Regions from separate parts of the Paraburkholderia sp. HD33-4 genome, predicted to be linked through region 2. Evidence: riboswitches for the same ligand, from Rfam matches in the RefSeq annotation. Region 2 holds a riboswitch; the other holds the start of a gene.
The links. Region 2 has a riboswitch for ZMP and ZTP ahead of L0U84_RS38630 (LysE family translocator). Riboswitches for the same ligand answer to the same signal wherever they lie in the genome.
Positions count from the first base shown of each region.

Region 1: it holds a riboswitch for ZMP and ZTP, as region 2 does, so the genes downstream of both, glyA (serine hydroxymethyltransferase) here and L0U84_RS38630 (LysE family translocator) in region 2, are expected to answer to the same signal.

Region 1 covers NZ_JAJEJS010000001.1:569,144-572,553, reverse strand. Annotated here, with positions in the region: gene L0U84_RS02610 (GspH/FimT family pseudopilin) at 1-74, opposite strand, end outside; gene nrdR (transcriptional regulator NrdR) at 288-770, opposite strand; gene glyA (serine hydroxymethyltransferase) at 777-2,024, opposite strand; ZMP/ZTP riboswitch at 2,203-2,329, opposite strand; gene ydfG (bifunctional NADP-dependent 3-hydroxy acid dehydrogenase/3-hydroxypropionate dehydrogenase YdfG) at 2,577-3,323, shown strand.
Region 2 covers NZ_JAJEJS010000003.1:897,485-900,894, reverse strand. Annotated here, with positions in the region: gene L0U84_RS38640 (LysR family transcriptional regulator) at 1-445, opposite strand, end outside; gene L0U84_RS38635 (DMT family transporter) at 576-1,508, shown strand; ZMP/ZTP riboswitch at 1,606-1,689, shown strand; gene L0U84_RS38630 (LysE family translocator) at 1,710-2,342, shown strand; gene L0U84_RS38625 (RNA polymerase sigma factor) at 2,381-3,410, opposite strand, start outside.

The sequences.
Region 1 (3,410 bases), on a different contig from region 2:
ATCACCGCCAGCGTTTCGACGAGCGTGAAACCGGCGCGCGACGGCCGGTGAATCCTCTTGAATTTCATCTGCATCCCTGAGCGTTTCGAACGGATGCAGCCAATCTAGCGTTTTGCGAGCGCTCCGAACATCGTCCGAATGGCCAGGTGGCGTTCAGACGTTAGCGCGCGCAACAATGCACGTGACGATCGATCACGGAGGCGGGAGAAGCGATGCGAGAAGAAAAGCGCGAAATGCGCGAGGCGATGGGGGCGAATGACCGCAGCTCAGATGCGGCACGCGTGCGCTCAGCGCTTGCGGGAAGGCTTGGGCGGCGAAGCCGCGCGGCGGAATTCCTCGATCACGTCCTCGAACTCGGAGACGTCTTCGAAGCGCCGGTACACGGAAGCGAAACGGACGTAGGCGATCGTGTCGAGCGCGCGCAACTCGTTCATCACGAGTTCGCCGAGGCGCTCGCTACGCACCTCGCGCTCGCCGCTGCCGAGCAGCTGATACTCGATACGGGCGACCGCCGCTTCGATCGCGTCCACGGCAACCGGGCGCTTGCGCAGCGCCAGTTGCATGCTCGCGACGATCTTGCGGCGATCGAACTCCGTGCGCGTGCCATCCTTCTTGACGACCGACGGCAACGCCAGCTCGACCCGCTCATACGTCGTGAAACGCTTGTCGCAGGCCGGGCAGCGGCGGCGCCGGCGAATCGTCGCGCCGTCTTCGGATACGCGCGAGTCGACGACCTGCGTATCGGCGTGGCGGCAGAAGGGGCAATGCATGACGGCTTAGCCGTAAACCGGGAAGCGCTTGGTCAGCTCGGCGACTTGCGCGCGCACACGCTCGATCGTCGCAGCATCTTCCGGGTTGTCCAGCACGTCGGCGATCAGGTTGCCGACCTGCTCGGCTTCCTCCACGCCGAAGCCGCGCGTGGTCATGGCCGGCGAACCCAGGCGGATGCCCGAGGTCACGAACGGCTTTTCCGGATCGTTCGGGATCGCGTTCTTGTTGACCGTGATGTGCGCCGCGCCGAGGGCCGCTTCCGCAGCCTTGCCGGTGATCTTCTTCGCGCGCAGGTCGACCAGCATCACGTGGCTTTCGGTGCGGCCCGACACGATGCGCAGACCGCGCTTGACCAGCGTCTCAGCGAGCACGCGCGCGTTCTCGACGACCTGTTCCTGATACGCCTTGAATTCCGGCGACAGCGCTTCCTTGAACGCGACGGCCTTCGCGGCGATCACGTGCATCAGCGGACCGCCCTGGATGCCCGGGAAAATCGCCGAGTTGATCGGCTTCTCGAACTCGGCCTTCATCAGGATCACGCCGCCGCGCGGGCCGCGCAGGCTCTTGTGGGTAGTCGTGGTGACGAAGTCGGCGTGCGGCACCGGGTTCGGGTACACACCGGCTGCGATCAGGCCAGCGTAGTGCGCCATGTCGACCATGAAGTAGGCGCCAACCGACTTCGCGATCTTCGACATGCGTTCGAAATCGATGCGCAGCGCGAACGCGGATGCGCCCGCCACGATCAGCTTCGGCTTGTGTTCCTGCGCGAGCTTCTCGGCGGCGTCGTAGTCGATGTCTTCGGCTTCGTTCAGGCCGTAGCTGACCACGTTGAACCACTTGCCCGACATGTTGACCGGCGAGCCGTGCGTGAGGTGGCCGCCGTGCGCGAGGCTCATGCCCATGATCGTGTCGCCCGGCTTGAGCATCGCGAAGAACACGCCCTGGTTTGCCTGCGATCCCGAGTTCGGCTGCACGTTCGCCGCTTCGGCGCCGAACAGCTGCTTCACGCGGTCGATCGCCAGCTGCTCGGCGACGTCGACGTATTCGCAGCCGCCGTAGTAGCGCTTGCCCGGATACCCTTCGGCGTACTTGTTCGTGAGTTGCGAGCCTTGCGCGGCCATCACAGCCGGGCTCGTGTAGTTTTCCGACGCGATCAGTTCGATGTGCTCTTCCTGACGGCGGTTTTCCTGCTCGATGACCTTCCAGAGTTCAGGATCGACGTTGGCGATGGTGCTTTGGGCTCTGTCAAACATACGGGTTCCGTTGAGTGTTTTCAGGTTGACCGGATCGTGCGCCGAATCCTGCGTAGAGGGTACACAGCGGGGTACGCAGCGCTGTGGGCAGCGAGTCTTGCCCTGACGTGGCGAGTGGAGAGTCGCCGCACACGCGAGGCAGGCCAGCCACCGTCAGCGCAGATTAGTGCGCGCGGTTCACGGCTGCCCAGGCGAACGGCAAAACGGCACCCTGCGCTTCACGGTGGGTTGTTCCACCTTGAACCCGATTGGTTGAATCGGCTGAGTCGGACGACTCGGTTCTATCGCCAGTCACGCAGGGTCGAGCGCGATAGTGTATTGGAAGAGGCCCGAATAGGCAACCGACTGACGGGCACTCCGGCGGCCGCCGGCGGGGCCTCCGGACGGACCGGCGGCCCCGCTGCGCAACCCTCTGACGAAAGCGCGCCGGCCGCGCCACGCAACCGTTGCGCACCATCGCTGCAGCCGCCGATCCGGCTCGTGCATCCTTGCCGCAGCGCCGCATTGGAAGTAGGCTTGGGGCCTTTGTCTCTCACCGACCAGGGAACTGCAATGATCGTGTTTGTCACAGGCGCGTCAGCCGGCTTCGGCGCCGCCATCGCCCGCTCGTTCGTCAAGGGCGGCCATCGCGTCGTCGCCACCGCACGCCGCAAGGACCGCCTGCAGGAACTCGCCGACGAGCTCGGCGACGCGCTGCTGCCGTACGAGCTCGACGTGCGTGATCGCGCCGCCGTCGAAGCCGTGCCGGCCTCGCTGCCGGCCGAGTTCGCCGCGATCGACGTGCTCGTCAACAACGCCGGCCTCGCGCTCGGCACCGAGCCGGCGCACAAGGCGAGCCTCGACGAATGGAACACCATGATCGAGACCAATTGCACGGGCCTCGTGCAGGTCACGCATGCGCTGCTGCCCGGCATGGTCGAGCGCAATCGCGGGCATGTCTTCAATCTGGGCTCGGTGGCGGGCCGCTGGCCGTACGCAGGCGGCAACGTGTATGGCGCGACCAAGGCGTTCGTGCGCCAGTTCAGCCTGAACCTGCGCGCCGACCTCGCCGGAACCGCGCTGCGCGTGACCGACATCGAGCCGGGTCTGTGCGGCGGCACCGAATTCTCGAACGTGCGTTTTCGCGGCGACGACGACAAGGCCGCCAAGGTCTACGAAAACGTGCAGCCGCTGACGGCCGAAGACATCGCCGACTCCATCTACTGGATCGCCACGCGCCCGGCCCACGTCAACATCAACACGATCGAGCTGATGCCGGTCGCGCAGTCGTTTGCCGGTCTGTCCGTGAACCGCGGCTGAGTTTGAGGGCGGCCGGCGACGGGCGCCGCTACTATCGGTCGCGCCGCCGCCCATCACGATGGCCGTTTGTTCGCGCGGCGCGCCAAT
Region 2 (3,410 bases):
TCACCAGATCGACATCGTCACGGAGTGGATCGACTTCGTGGTCGGCGAAGACCAGTTGGACATCCACGTCGGGCCACTTGCGCAGAAATTCGGGAACCAGCGGATGGATAACGGATCGCGCAAACGAAATCGGCGCACTGATGCTGACCTTGCCTCGCGGATCACCCACCCCTTGTCCGGCGACGTCGACGGCGCCAGACGCTGCGCCGATCATATCCCGGCAATACCGGTAAATCTGCGCGCCGGAATCCGTCAAACGGATGCTGCGGGTCGAGCGCTCGAGCAACCGCGTGCCAAGCGAATCCTCGAGACGCTTGATCTGCCGGCTCACGGTCGAGGGCGTGCTGCCAAGTTGCCGCGCCGCAATGGAAAAGTTGCCGGCGTCGACGACCCTCGCAAACATCGCCATATCGGGTAGCAACGCAAAGAGTTCATTGGGATTCATCGCAACCCTCGCACCCGCAGCACGCATTTGTGCATTTCAAACATAAAAGATGTTCCGCCGCGCTGGATTATAGTTTTCAATGCAATACCCGACAATGGGGGACCGTCCGATTGAAAACAGAAGGTCCGTCATGTCGAAGCATCAGAACGCGTTATGGATATCCGACCTCATGCTGCTTGCGGTCGCGATGGTGTGGGGCACGAGTTATGGGGTCGTGAAAGGCGTGCTCGCGATCTATCCCGTGCTCGGTCTGCTGGCGTTGCGCTTCGGGTTGACGTTCGTCGTGTTGTCGCCGGCGTTGCGCTCGCTCCGACACGTCAAAGCGTCCGCCCTGGTGGGTGTGCTCGGCTCCAGCGTGATCCTGCTCAGCATCTTTTTGGCCGAGACATTCGGCATAGCGCACACGCAGGCGTCGAATGCGGCGTTCCTGATCAGTCTGTGTGTCGCGCTGACGCCGCTGGTCGAATGGGCGTTGCTACGGCGCAAGCCGTCGAGCGGCGAATGGATCGCCGTGGGCCTGTCGCTGACCGGCGCCGCGTTCGTGAGCGGCGGCGTGATCATTCCGACCGCGGGCGATGCGCTGATTCTTCTGGCTGCGTTGCTGCGTGCACTGATGGTGTGTGTGACCAAGCGTGTGATGCGCGAATCGCAACTTACCCCGCTGTCGGTGACGGCTGTGCAGGCAGGCGTCGTCGCACTGGGCAGTGTCCTGGCGGCGTTCGTGATGCCGTCACGACATTGGGAGGCGCTGCCGTCGCTCAGTGAGCACGGGGAGTTCTGGGCGAGCATCGCTTACCTCGTGCTCGCCTGTACGTTGTTCGCTTTCTTCGCACAGAACTTTGCGGTCAAGCGCAGCAACCCAACGCGCGTCGCTTTGCTGATGGGAAGCGAGCCCGCGTTCGGTGCGTTATTCGCATACGTATGGCTCGGTGAGCATCTCTCCGGTTCGGCGTGGTTTGGCGGAGGTCTGATGGTACTTGCATCGGTGCTGGCGGTGGTTCCATTTAAAAGGGACGCCAAAGTGGCGGTCGACATGCAGCCTGCGATTTCAGTCGACGGTTAGCCTCTGTTCAGGTCGGATGCAGTCGTTCGAGATGTTTATATAAGCGCAAGCGGCTGTTCCTCCGACCGCAAAGCATTTTTCTTGTGTGCAATAATCTCCGCTCCCATGTGACTGGCGCATACAGATAGAGCACTATCGTGGAGCATGGGGTCGACAGCCGCCGCGCGCCTGGGCATTACCTACTATCCATGGAGATGGGTTATGCCTGATTCCGCACATTTGCTGATGTTCGCCCTTGTGGCCTTGGGAATGGTTTTAACACCGGGGCCGAACATGATTTATCTAATTTCACGATCAATCTGCCAAGGTAGACGCGCGGGACTCATTTCCCTTGGAGGCGTTGCGCTGGGTTTTGTGTTCTATATGCTCTGCGCGGCATTCGGTATTACCGCTTTCATATTTGCGGTCCCGTACGCATATGACACGCTGCGCTTCGGCGGCGCTTTGTACCTTCTCTATCTCGCCTGGCAGGCCGTCAAACCCGGCGGACGGTCCGCATTCGCAGTGCGCGACTTACCGGTCGATACTCCGCGAAGGCTCTTTAGCATGGGATTTATCACTAACCTGGCGAATCCCAAAATCGCCATCATGTATCTGTCTCTGCTTCCCCAGTTCATTACGCCTGGACATGGCAGCGTTCTTACCCAATCGTTGGCGCTCGGTGGCGTTCAGATTTCCATCAGTCTCGCGGTGAACGCGCTGATCGCGATGATGGCCGGATCGATATCGACCTTCCTGTCCGGACGCCCCCTGTGGCTATTGGTACAGCGCTGGCTGATGGGAAGCGTCCTGACAGGCCTGGCAGTGCGAATGGCATACGAATCCAGAAAATAACCAATAGACTCGCGGCCCCTTCGGGAGCGATGGCGCCGCTAGCTGCTCGCCGATGCAAGCTCCATTCGCTTGCGCTGCAGGAACCGGCGCACGGCCGGATCACGCTCGAGACCGATCGCCAGATCGTACGCGTCGAGTGCTTGCGCCGTCGCGCCGGCACGCGCGAGCAGATTCGCGCGGGCGGCCCAGTAGGGCTGGTAGTCGGCCAGCCGCGGGTCGTCCGCATACGGCGCCAGCGCATCGAGCGCCGCCTGCGGGCCATCGCGTTCGGCCACCGCGAGCGCGCGGTTCACGGCGACCACTGGTGACGCTGCAATGGCGAGCAGCCCATCGTAGAGCTGCACGATCTCGTCCCAGTTCGGGCGACGCGTGCGGCAGCGATCCACATGCGCCGACTGCAGCGCGGCCTCGAGCTGGAAGCGCCCGATCGCGTTGAACGCGTTCGCGCGCCTTAGCAGTGCGTTCGCTGCGTCGAGCATCGGCGCGTTCCATGTCGCAGGGTCCTGGGCCGACAGCGGCACGTAGTCGCCAGCCGCATCGCGTCGCGCATCGCGACGTGCCTGCGCAAACAGCATCAGCGCGAGCAGGCCCAATGTCTCCGGTTCGTCGGGCAGCAACTCGACGAGCAGTTGCGCGAGATACAGCGCCTCGTCGGCGAGGTCGCGTCGCTCGGTATCGCCGCCGACCGGATCCGTCCAACCTTCGGCATATGCCGCATAGACCGCTTCGAGCACCGCGTCGAGCCGACCGGGCAACTCCTCGCGCTCGGGCACGCTGAACGGAATGCCCGCTTCCCGGATCTTGGTCTTCGCGCGCACGAGGCGTTTGCTCATCGCGGCGGGCGACATCAGGAACGCCGACGCAATCGTCTTCGCTTCCAGTCCCAACACCACTTGCAGCATCAGCGGCGTGCGAATCGCGGCCTCGAGCGCAGGGTGCGTGCACGCGAACAGCAGCGCAAGCCGCCGGTCGGGCAACGCGCCTGCCTCACATTCATCGATCTCGTCGGCGAGGATCATCAGCTGGTTCGCTACGACGTCGCCGACCTGGCGATGACGCGCGCCGTCG